Linked DNA regions of Pedosphaera parvula Ellin514. The protein of the gene in region 2 interacts with the protein of the main gene of each other region in a pairwise test. Links are inferred from orthologs where the notes say so. Each region holds a gene or a part of one and is shown on either strand. Other genes may lie near its edges.

Region 1 (3,384 bases), on a different replicon or contig from region 2:
CTTACATTCCTCTGGTGGCAAATAGAATCTATGCATTGAACAGATTTCCTTCTGATTACGAACTGAGATTAACTGAAAAGGTTTTTAGCCTTTTCAAAGAAACCCTTGGTTAGAGGATTGACGGTTTCATCGCACAAGGCGGCGAATTCCTGCAGCTTCGCTTTTTGAGCGCTGTTAAGATGCGCGGGAACCTCGACGGTTACACGGACGTGCAAATCTCCTGAGCCAAATCCTTGAACGTTTCTCATGCCCTTACCTTTAAGCCGGAAGGTGGTGCCAGGTTGTGTTCCAGCAGGAACTTTGATATGAGTTTTACCTGCCAGCGTTGGGACTTCAATTTCCGATCCCAAGGCAGCCTGAACAAAACTAATGGGCACATCACAGATCAGATCGTCACCTTCACGCTGGAATATTTCGTGTGGCTTGACGTGGAGGACGACATAGAGGTCACCGGGAGTACCGCCTCGAAGTCCAGCTTCGCCATTCCCGGAAGAACGCAGACGCGATCCTGTGTCAACACCAGGAGGAATCTTTAATTTGATCTTGGTAGTACGTTCACGGCGACCAGCGCCATTACAGGCTTTGCAAGGCTTCTCGATGACCCGGCCAGCACCTTCGCAACGAGGGCAGGTTTGGGCTATGCTGAAAATGCCACGTGAACTGATCACCTGACCGCGACCGCCACAGGTGGGGCAGGTTTTGCTCTTGGAACCGCTCTCTGCGCCAGTGCCATTGCAAACGTCGCAACGGTCCTGCTTGGTAACGGTAATTTCTTTTTCAACGCCGTGGGCTGCTTCATCAAACGAAATCTCCATATCGTACCGGAGATCGGCTCCACGCTGCGGTTGGGTGGGATCGCTGCGCCCACCGCCGAACAAGTCTTCGAAAATGCTGCCGCCACCACCGCCGCCGAAAACTTCACGGAAAATATCTGAAGGATCGTGGAAGCCTCCGGCGCGTCCGCCACCACCACCTCGCATCCGGGGATCGAATGCAGCGTGGCCGTATTGGTCATACGCAGCCCGCTTCTGAGGATCGCTAAGAGCCTCATAGGCTTCACCGAGTTCCTTGAATTTCTCCTCGGCCGCCTTATCGCCTGGATTTTTGTCAGGATGAAATTTGACAGCGAGTTTGCGGTAGGATTTTTTAATTTCCTCGAATTCGACAGTGCGCTCGACACCGAGCACCTCGTAATAATCTCGTTTAGCCATTGGAAGATCTAAGCAGCAGGTTTTTTGGCGACCATTACACTGGCAGGCCGGATCAATCGTTCCCGCAATTTATACCCCTTGCGCAATTGTTGCAAAACCTGTCCTTCGGGGACTTCAGTGCTGTCCTGTTGAGAAATGGCTTCATGGAGATTTGGATCAAAAGTTTTGCCGGTGGCATCCACTTCCTCCAAACCCGATTCAGCGAGCGCGTTTTTGAGTTGTTGAAGGATCATGTTTACGCCAGTCTGCAGCGACTGAACCGACCCTCCCTGGGCTTGGTTGGCTGCGGCCATGGCGGCATCGAAATTGTCGAGTACTGGCACCAGTCGCTTGATGAGTGACTCGTTGGCGAACTTGATGGCCTCTTCCTTCTCGCGGCTCGCACGTTTTTTGAAGTTGTCCAGGTCGGCGGCTGTGCGGAGAGCACGTTGCCAATTCTCGTCCGCTTTGGCTGCTTGAGTCTTCAGATCCTCAATCTGTTCAGGGGACAATGGCTCTGGCACCAGAGCCTTGGCTTGATTTTGAGTTTCCGCACTCTCCATGTCCGTTGGTGGTTTAACTTCTGGCATTGTGTTATTCATTATGACCGAATTGTTCCCTATGGAAATAAATCAATATTGTTTAAAATAAATGATTATTTGCCTATGGGCAACTCTCATAAGCTTACCAATGATGTAAGGTAAACTTGATTAACTACTTTGAATCGACAAGTTTCAGAAATTCCGGATTTTTCCGTAGTTTATCAAACCGAGGATCATTTTTGGCAGTAATTGAGAGATTGGTGGCTTTAGGGTCTTTTGCCAACCGTTTAGCGTTCGCGGCCAAGGCATTACGTAATGCCTGAATGGCTTCCTCAGGCTTATCGACCGCGGTTTTCATCGCGGCGAGGTCATAGGATGCTTCCGGGGAGTCCGGCTCCATTTTTGCAAGTTTTTCCAGCGCAATTTCCAATTTGGGAGAGTTCGCAAGCTGAGCATATAATCTGGCGACAGAAAGGACTGCGTTGGCGTCAGCTTTGGGACTATTCAGAATCTGGTCCAGAATTTGGAATGCCTTGTCGTTCTGTTGGGTCTGCAGGTAGGCAACCGCAAGGTTGAATCCGACTTGGAAATTTACAGGGTTGGCTGCCCATTCTTTTTCCAAAGCCGGAATGTTTGCTGTGGGTTGAGGAGCATTCTGCGGAGGAGCCATGGTATAACCGCCCTTCCTAATTTCCTTGAGCTGCTTAACCAGACCTTCCACCTGTGTGTTGTAAGGATCGAGTTTCAAGCAGGTACTCGCAACCAAAATGGCATCATCCAATTTTTCCGGCTTGTTTTGACTGGCTAATAGTTGAACGTACCGAAACACGGCCTCTGGACTGTATGGACAAAAAGCAAAGGCTTGGCGGAAAGCAAAGTCGGCTTCCTTCAGCATGCGCTCGTGGTCCGGGGTTCCCAGTGGTGAATTGTTGGCTCTCCAGGCATAAATTCCGCCAATGGAACTACGGAGCTTCGAAAAGGCTTTTTGTCCCTGGTCATCACGAACGAATTTACGATCTCCTTTAAATCCATTGAAATCGCGCTCGAGATAAACCTTTTCAATAAAGGCAGCGATGTCCTTGACTGACGTCTCGTTGGTAACCACGTTTCCGGTAAGGCGTTCTGAATATTTAGCCCAGAAATCATGGTCTTTCTTGATGATGTCAGCCGAGAATTCAGCCAGGGGCTGTCGGTTGATCTTCATGATGATGCCAAAGGGAGTAAGGTAGGGATACATCCAGTCCAGAGGAAAACTCTCTTCGACAAAGAACTCATTATTAGTATTGTGCTCAAATATAGTCTTGGTCAGCAGGCCGTTGATGGACATTACAGCGACCTGGCCTGAAACCTGAACACGATTTTCGATGACCCGAACGTCCTCCCCCGGTTTTATCTGTTTTGCCTCATTAGGACGCTGCTCGTCATGAGCATACCGGCGCTGGGCGTCTCCCAGATACTCCTGGAAGCATTGTTCTGAGTCCTTTGGTGTCGGAGTGTAGATTTCATTGGGAGGATATACACCTTCAGCGCGGCGCTGGGCTTCAATTTTTGCGCCCAAGCGCAGAAACGGTTTATCCAGGACATTATAAGCGAGGCCAGCTAGAATGTTCGTTTTATAATTGTCTTCCTTTTCCTTTTTCGAACGCAACAAT
Region 2 (4,295 bases):
GAAATGGTGGAGGCGGCGGGAGTTGAACCCGCGTCCTTGGCAAACCAACCAGCCGCGACTACATGCTTAGTCAAAGGAGAGTTTTCTGCTATGCGATTACGCTCTGACACGATTCGCACTGCCTAGTCTGCATGAAATTTTTCGACCAACCGCGCGCAGTCTCCGCATTTGATCTAACCTGCTGTAGCGTTCATCCACCGTAGCAGGTGTCCAGCAGTGAACGTCGTGGCATTAAGCCGCGAGAGCTAATTCTTCAGTAGCTTTTATTTTTTGGTTCGATTTTTTACGAGGCCAACGAACCATCCTCGGCATGCCGCCTCTGGCGTATCTCCCAAGTCGAAACCAGTACGCCCCCGAAAACGACCTCACAATATTGCCTTGCTGGCGGCCAAGGTCAAGACATCCACAAACTCTTTTGGCTTTTGGCTTAGTATTATTACTTCGCCCTTGTGGCACGTTCCTGGAGCCAGATTACATCAGGATTATTTGGCGAACTAAATTGGTCCGGCACGAACCCGTTGGGTACGAGCGACGGCATCGTTCTGTTATCGCGCCATCGCTTGATTTCAGCGTGCCCATCAGCGAAGGACAATCCGCCCGCCCGATGATGGTAACTGGCCGGCAGGTCATAAAGACCAACCTGTCCAGGCGCGTCTGGCCATCCTCGCATATCCGTGGCGAAGTTACCCCAATCAATGCTGTCCTCACGCATGTCCATTAACAAAAACGTTCCGGAAGGTCCAGGATCGGTCATGTCAGACATCCGCAGATAAATGCGCCAATTGCTGCCGCCATAAACCAAATCATTGCCCCCGGATAAAAGACCGTCATAACCGGCGAACCCACCAACCCAGAGGTTCATGGACATGCTTCTGACCCGCGACTTGCGTTCTCCATTCACAGTCACAAAGGATTTGTCCGCGGGACATCTCCATATCTCAGTTGAATTTCCGCAATATGGCCAAATCGGACTTTTCTTGATATCGACGTCAGGATCCCAATTCGAAGGATTGGCTGGATTAAAATCCAGATCTCCCAGCACCCAGGCATAGGCGCTCGATTCCGGGTGCAACCAATCATGGCTGGCATAGAGCAACTTGTCGTTGTTCTCCTCACTATACATCCTCCAGGCCAAAGTTAATTGCCGGTGGCTGGACATGCATTGTAATCCTTGAGCCTTTTGCTTGCCTTTACCCAACACCGGTAACAACAGTCCGGCCAGGATGGCAATAATCGCAATGACGACCAGCAACTCAATGAGTGTGAATCCCTCTTCACACCGTGGAGAAGCGAATGGAAGTTTCGGCTTCATGTGAACAAATGGGGCTTTTACCAATTCCACTATGTTCCAATGCCTCGTTCTGTCAATTGCAAAGCGCCTCCATCCAACCAACAAAAAGGGCGAGGTTGGGGATGCCAACCTCGCCATTGATTTTCGGTTCCTCGATGTTTAGGAGCGAATTAGTAATCCATTCCGCCCATGCCGCCGCCGTGGCCGCCGCCATGACCAGCAGGAGCCGGCTTTTCCTTCTCCGGCACTTCGGTGATCAAGCATTCAGTGGTCAGGAGCAGACCAGCGATGGACGAAGCATTCTGCAGGGCAGAGCGGGTGACCTTCTTCGGATCAACCACGCCGGCCTTGACCAGGTCTTCGTATTCGTTGGTGGCAACGTTGTAACCGTCATTGCCTTTACGCTTCTTGACTTCCTGAACCACGATGGAGCCTTCCACGCCGGCATTGGAAGCCAATGCACGGAGAGGAGCTTCGATGGCGCGCTTCACGATCTCGACACCGATCTGTTCGTCGCCTTCGAGCTTCAAAGAATCAATGGCAGGGAGACAGCGGAGCAGGGCCACGCCACCACCAGGCACAATGCCTTCTTCAACCGCCGCGCGAGTCGCGTGCAACGCGTCTTCCACACGGGCTTTCTTTTCCTTCATCTCGGTTTCAGTAGCGGCACCGACGTTGATGACGGCCACGCCACCGGCCAGCTTGGCCAGGCGTTCCTGCAATTTTTCGCGGTCGTAATCCGAAGTGGTCTCTTCAATCTGACGGCGGATTTGATTCACGCGGCCCTGGATCTCAGAGGACTTTCCGTAACCTTCCACAATGGTGGTGTTTTCCTTGTCCACCACGATCGACTTGGCACGGCCGAGGTCTTCCAAACCGATGGAGTCGAGCTTGATGCCCAGGTCTTCGGTAATGCATTTGCCGCCGGTCAGGATGGCAATGTCTTCCATCATCGCTTTGCGGCGATCACCGAAGCCAGGCGCCTTCACAGCACAAATGTTCAACGTGCCGCGCAGCTTGTTCACGACCAGAGTCGCGAGCGCTTCGCCTTCCACGTCTTCCGCAATGATCAACAGCGGCTTGCCAATCTTGGCCACCTTCTCGAGGATCGGCAGAAGATCCTTGAGGCTGCTGATTTTCTTTTCGTAATTCAGGATGTAAGCATCTTCCAGCTTGGCTTCCATCGACTCCGCGTTGGTCACGAAGTAAGGAGAAAGATAGCCCTTGTCGAACTGCATACCTTCGACGACGTCGAGGGTGGTTTCGATGGACTTGGCTTCTTCGACCGTGATGGTGCCGTCCTTGCCGACCTTGTCCATCGCGTCAGCAATGATTTCGCCGATGGTGGTGTCCCAGTTGGCGGAAACGGTTGCGACCTGCTTGATCTCTTCCTTGTCCTTGACCTTCTTGGCAATCTTGGCGAGGTGCTCGACGGCTGCATCAACGGCCTTTTGGATGCCGCGTTGCAGGCTGATCGGGCTGGCGCCAGCGGTCACGTTCTTCAAACCTTCGCGATAAATCGCTTCAGCGAGAACGGTCGCGGTCGTGGTGCCGTCACCGGCGGTGTCGCTCGTCTTGCTCGCGACTTCACGCACCATTTGCGCGCCCATGTTTTCATAAGGGTCTTCCAGTTCGATTTCCTTGGCGACGGTTACGCCGTCCTTGGTCACCGTGGGAGAACCAAATTTTTTGTCGAGCACTACGTTACGACCCTTGGGACCGAGAGTAGCCTTGACCGCGCGGCTCAGTTTTTCCACACCCTTGAGCAGGGACTGACGCGCAACTTCGTCAAATATCAATTGTTTAGCTGCCATATATTTCTAATCCTAGGTTAATTGTTGGAGTTTCAGTGTTACTCAAGGACGGCAAGAATGTCATCCGAGTTCAGGATTTTGTATTCCTTGCCATCAAGTTTGATCTCGGTGCCGCCGTATTTGCTCACGAGCACGCGATCGCCCTTCTTCACTTCGAAAGGAACTTTTTTCCCATTGTCGTCGGTTTTGCCCGTGCCGAGTGCCACGACGATGCTTTCCATCGGTTTTTCCTTGGCGGAATCAGGAATGATAATGCCGCCCTTTTTGGTTTCTTTTTCTTCGACCGCTTCAACGAGGATGCGATCCCCGAGCGGCTTAACGTTTAGTGCCATACTTGGTTTTCCTTTATCTTTTATTTTGATTTAACTGATTGAATCAAATCCCGCCGCACTCGCGTGCAGGAAAATTCGTTTAATCCGCAGACACAAGCGGAAGGACACTTCATTCTTCAAAGCGCCTTCCGCGTGAATCGCGGGCCAATATTATTTCTTATCGTCCACCACTTCGGCGTCGATGATCGGACCTTCGTCCTTGCCACCTTTGTCGCCACCGGCTTGCCCACCAGCTTCAGGGCCAGGCTGAGGTCCACCAGCTTGTCCGCCAGGTTGGCCCCCTTGCGCCTTCTCCGAAGCGGCTTTGTAAATCTCCGCCCAAACCGATTGCGAAACTTCGGTAAGCTTGTCGTTGGCCGACTTGATGGCCGCGCCATCGCTCCCCTTCAAGGCTTCCTTCACCTCGTTGACCACGCCTTCAATCTTGCTGCGATCCGCATCGGAAATCTTGTCCTTGTTATCCTTCAGCATCTTTTCCGTGCGATACACCGCATTGTCCGCCTCGTTGCGGGCATCAATCTCTTCGCGACGCTTCTTATCCTCTTCCGCGTGCGTCTCCGCATCGCGGCGCATCTTCTCGATCTCGTCCTTCGAGAGACCGCTGCTGGCCGTGATGGTGATTTTCTGTTCCTTGCCGGTGCCCAGGTCCTTGGCATTCACATGCAGGATGCCGTTCGCATCGATGTCGAACGTGACTTCGATCTGCGGCACTCCGCGCGGGGCCGGAGGAATGTCGGTCAATTGAAACTTGCCGATCGTCTTGTTGTCGCGGGAGAACTGGCGCTCACCCTGCAACACATGAATTTCCACGCCCGGTTGATTGTCCGAAGCCGTGGAGAAAATTTCCGACTTGCGCGT
Region 3 (3,921 bases), on a different replicon or contig from region 2:
AGCCTTTTCATTTTCCAATTCAATGAGGGGTTGGTCCTTTTCAACCTTATCGCCTTCCTTTACCAAAACATTAACCACGGTGCCCGAATCGGCCCCCTCGCCCAAGTTAGGTAATTTAACATCCATAATTCTCTGCATCAAAACGCTACGGTTCTTTTGGACTTTCTTAGACGACGACTGCCGGATGCATCTTTTCCGGATCAACAATTTAAATCTTTGATCGCCTGCGCAACCAACCCTTTTTCAATCAGACCTTTCCCGGCTAACGCATGGAGAGTTGCGATCACCACCAACTCTGCATCGATTTCGAAAAACCGGCGCAGACGGGCACGCGTATCGCTGCGACCAAAACCGTCAGTGCCCAATGTCACCAATCCGCCAGGCACCCATGGAGCGATCTGATCGGGAACACTCTTCATGGTATCCGATACAGCTATAAAGGGACCCTTTTCATTCACCAGCACATTCTCAACATAGGAGAGCTTCGGATTTTCAGCCGGATGCAACATGTTCCAACGCTTCACTCCCAATGCATCGTTCCGTAAGGACTTATAACTGGTTGCACTCCAGACATCGGCCGAAACATTGTAGTCATCGGCCAAAATGGTTTGGGCACGCAAAGCTTCATTAATAATGGGACCACTGCCAAAAATGTGGGCCTTGTGCTTCAGCTTTTCAGGACCGGTTTTGAATTTATAAAGTCCCTTGAGAATTCCTTCCCGGACGCCTGCCGGCATCGCTGGCATCGGATACCTCTCATTATAAAGGGTAAGATAATATAGAATCTCCTCCCCCTTTTCATACATCCGATGAAGGCCCTCAGTGATGATAGTGGCCACTTCATAACCGAAAGCTGCATCATAGGCCAGGAGTGTTGGGATGGTGCTGGCCAACAAGAGACTGTGACCATCTTGATGTTGCAAGCCTTCACCGTTCAACGTCGTTCGACCATAGGTCGCACCCAACAGAAAGCCCTTGGCCCTGATATCTCCGGCGAGCCACATTAAATCCCCAACACGCTGGAATCCAAACATCGAATAGTAAATGTAAAATGGAATCATGTTCACGCCGAGGCTCGCGTACGCGGTGCCAGCTGCAATCAAGGAAGACATCGAACCCGCTTCAGTAATTCCCTCCTCAAGAATCTGTCCGTCCCGGCTTTCGTGGTAATAGAGCAGCGAATCCTTGTCCACCGGCTCATAAAGCTGCCCCTTGGGTGAATAAATGCCGATGTCCTTAAAAAGGGCGTCCAACCCGAATGTGCGCGCTTCGTCAGGAATAATGGGAACAATGTTTTTACCAATTAACTTATGGCGCAGTAACATCGCCAGAATACGTCCGAAGGAACTGGTGGTGCTGTTGGAACTTCCGCCTTTGAGCAGTTCAACGAAAAACTCCTGTTTGGGAACCTCCAAAGCCGGTGCTGAAACCTGCCGCTGAGGCAGAAAACCGCCGAGTGCCTTCCGACGTTCCATCAAATATTTGTGCTCGGAACTTTCCACGTCGGGCCGATAGAATGGAGCCTCGGCCACTTCTTCATCATTTATCGGAATCTTGAAGCGTGTGCGAAACTCTCGCAGTTCTTTTTCGTTCAGCTTTTTCTGCTGATGAGTGATGTTTCTGCCTTCACCAGCTTCACCCAAACCGTAGCCTTTGATGGTCTTGGCCAGAATTACAGTAGGCGATCCCTTATGCTCCATCGCTGCCCTGTAGGCGGCGAACATCTTGCGAGTGTCATGACCTCCACGGAGCAACTTGCGAATTTGCTCGTCACTCAGGTGATTAACCAATGGCAGCAATTCAGGATATTTGCCAAAGAAATGTTTGCGTGTGTAACTGCCGGGTTCGACGGAGTACTTTTGATAATCGCCATCCACCACTTCGTCCATGCGTTTGATCAGCAAGCCGGTTTTATCCTTGGCCAGCAATTCATCCCAATCGGAACCCCAAATGACTTTGATCACGTTCCAGCCAGCTCCGGTAAACAATCCTTCCAGTTCCTGAATGATTTTGCCATTGCCACGCACCGGCCCGTCCAATCGCTGCAGATTGCAATTGATGACCCAAATCAAATTGTCCAAATTTTCACGAGCCCCCAAGGTAAGAGGTCCGAGTGTTTCCGGTTCATCGGTTTCGCCATCGCCAATGAAACACCAGACCTTTGGCTCTTCATCCTTCAAAAAACCACGCGCTCTTAGGTACCTGTTAAAGCGAGCCTGATAGATTGAGCAGATTGGACCAAGTCCCATCGAGACCGTTGGGAACTGCCAAAAATTCGGCAACAAATAAGGATGAGGATAGGAGGGCAGGCCGCCACCTTCCGCGAGTTCCTGACGGAAATTTTGCAAATCCCTTTCGTCCAAACGATGCTCCAGGAAAGCACGGGCATAAATACCGGGCGAGGCGTGACCTTGAAAATAAATCATGTCCCCTGGAAAATCCCCCGTTCGGCCGCGGAAGAAATGGTTGAAAGCCACCTCGTACAGGGTGGCCGAGGATGCAAATGTTGAGATATGTCCCCCCAAACCGTCATGTAGTCGGTTCGCATTCACCACCATGGCCATGGCGTTCCAGCGGATATAGCTTTTGATTTTTACCTCCGTTTGCCAATCTCCGGGATAGGCGGGCTGTCGTTCTACAGGAATAGTGTTAATGTAGGGTGTGTTTACGATCGGCGGAACCTTGACTCCTGATTCACTTAGACGTTCGGCAAGTCTTTGCAGAAAGCGTGTAATTTTTTCGGGCTCCTGGCTCCTCAAAATCAGCTCCAAGGCTGCTTCCAGTGGCTCGACCCAATCCTGAACACCGGGTTTGCCAGTCGCAGACACGGCGTGTCCATGAGATTGAGTCGCTGCTGCCCGCTCGTCAGAATTTTCGCTCTTCAATTTCACTTTGTTATGCAAGTCTTGATGATTATTCTGAATCGTGACTGTCCAAACGAAGATTAATTGCTACCTGAAGTGCTGCAGAACACTCAGCCCAACAATTTCCTGGCATCACGCATCACGAAAAATAACTTAGCACACTTCCACATCAGTAAATGAAATACCTCGATCTTACTTTGCCAACACCCGCGGAGAACCTGGCGTGCGAAGAAGCACTGCTGGACTACTGCGAACAGGGCCGGGAAGAGGAGTTGCTCCGCTTTTGGGAACCACGGCAACACTTTGTTGTTCTGGGATACGCCAACAAGGCGGCGACGGAAGTGAATCTGAAGGCCTGTGAAACCAACCTGGTTCCAGTTCTAAGAAGGTGCAGTGGAGGCGGAACAGTGCTCCAAGGCCCGGGATGCTTGAATTATTCTCTCGTGCTCCGGATTCAAAGAGGGTCTGCGCTGGCAACCATTTCGGACACCAATACTTACATAATGAAGCAACAACTCAAGGCCTTACAGCCCTTGTTGTCAACCTCCAGCAGCGTGCAGGGGCATACCGATTTGGCGATCAACAACGTCAAGTTTTCCGGAAATGCCCAACGACGTAAACGCCACTTTCTAATTTTTCATGGAACGATCCTATTGAATTTTGACCTGCCGCTCATCGAAAACCTGCTTGCGATGCCTTCGAAACAGCCGGATTACCGTCAGAACCGTCGGCATTCGGATTTCCTGACCAATCTAAACCTGCCTGTAGAGACAGTGAAACACGCCATACAAAGAACATGGGCCGTAACTGAGCCGTTGACCGATTGGCCGCAGGAGCAGACGGCAGACCTCGTATTGAACAAATATTCGACCGATGAGTGGAACCTCAGGTTTTAGTAACTTTGCTACTGACAACGGCTTGCAGCCTACTTTGTTCATTTGACTTTTTCGACTCCGCGGTTTACCTGATTTGAGGGTAACGGAATGAAGAATTTTTTACTTGGTTCGTTTTTCGCACTGATTCTTGTTGGTGTGGCCATATGGTATTATGCTGATGT

The links. The genes of interacting proteins can lie anywhere in the genome.
Region 1: the proteins of groL (region 2) and grpE interact in binary tests that used the Escherichia coli proteins (3 or more experiments, as listed by UniProt). The link is inferred for Pedosphaera parvula Ellin514 from one-to-one orthologs.
Region 3: the proteins of groL (region 2) and aceE interact in binary tests that used the Escherichia coli proteins (3 or more experiments, as listed by UniProt). The link is inferred for Pedosphaera parvula Ellin514 from one-to-one orthologs.

Annotation. Positions count from the first base shown.
Region 1 is NZ_ABOX02000036.1:33,019-36,402, forward strand. What follows is about bases 1-2,724. They hold grpE (nucleotide exchange factor GrpE), read right to left. Parts: upstream 1,781-2,724; coding sequence 1,220-1,780; downstream 1-1,219. Other genes in these bases: CFLAV_RS22360 (RsmE family RNA methyltransferase), read right to left, coding at 1-36; dnaJ (molecular chaperone DnaJ), read right to left, coding at 69-1,211; CFLAV_RS22375 (glycosyltransferase family 117 protein), read right to left, coding at 1,905-2,724. Outside these bases: more of CFLAV_RS22375, read right to left, coding at 2,725-3,384. UniProt on the Escherichia coli protein: Participates actively in the response to hyperosmotic and heat shock by preventing the aggregation of stress-denatured proteins, in association with DnaK and GrpE. It is the nucleotide exchange factor for DnaK and may function as a thermosensor.
Region 2 is NZ_ABOX02000008.1:40,248-44,542, reverse strand. Bases 784-3,758 are described here. They hold groL (chaperonin GroEL), read right to left. Parts: upstream 3,106-3,758; coding sequence 1,462-3,105; downstream 784-1,461. Other genes in these bases: dnaK (molecular chaperone DnaK), read right to left, coding at 3,588-3,758; groES (co-chaperone GroES), read right to left, coding at 3,144-3,437; CFLAV_RS08225 (type II secretion system protein), read right to left, coding at 784-1,312. In the rest of the region: more of CFLAV_RS08225, read right to left, coding at 437-783; more of dnaK, read right to left, coding at 3,759-4,295.
Region 3 is NZ_ABOX02000037.1:4,775-8,695, forward strand. The notes cover bases 1-3,261. They hold aceE (pyruvate dehydrogenase (acetyl-transferring), homodimeric type), read right to left. Parts: upstream 2,892-3,261; coding sequence 201-2,891; downstream 1-200. Other genes in these bases: CFLAV_RS22535 (2-oxo acid dehydrogenase subunit E2), read right to left, coding at 1-126; CFLAV_RS22545 (lipoate--protein ligase family protein), read left to right, coding at 3,041-3,261. Outside these bases: more of CFLAV_RS22545, read left to right, coding at 3,262-3,760; CFLAV_RS32880 (BON domain-containing protein), read left to right, coding at 3,848-3,921. UniProt on the Escherichia coli protein: Component of the pyruvate dehydrogenase (PDH) complex, that catalyzes the overall conversion of pyruvate to acetyl-CoA and CO(2).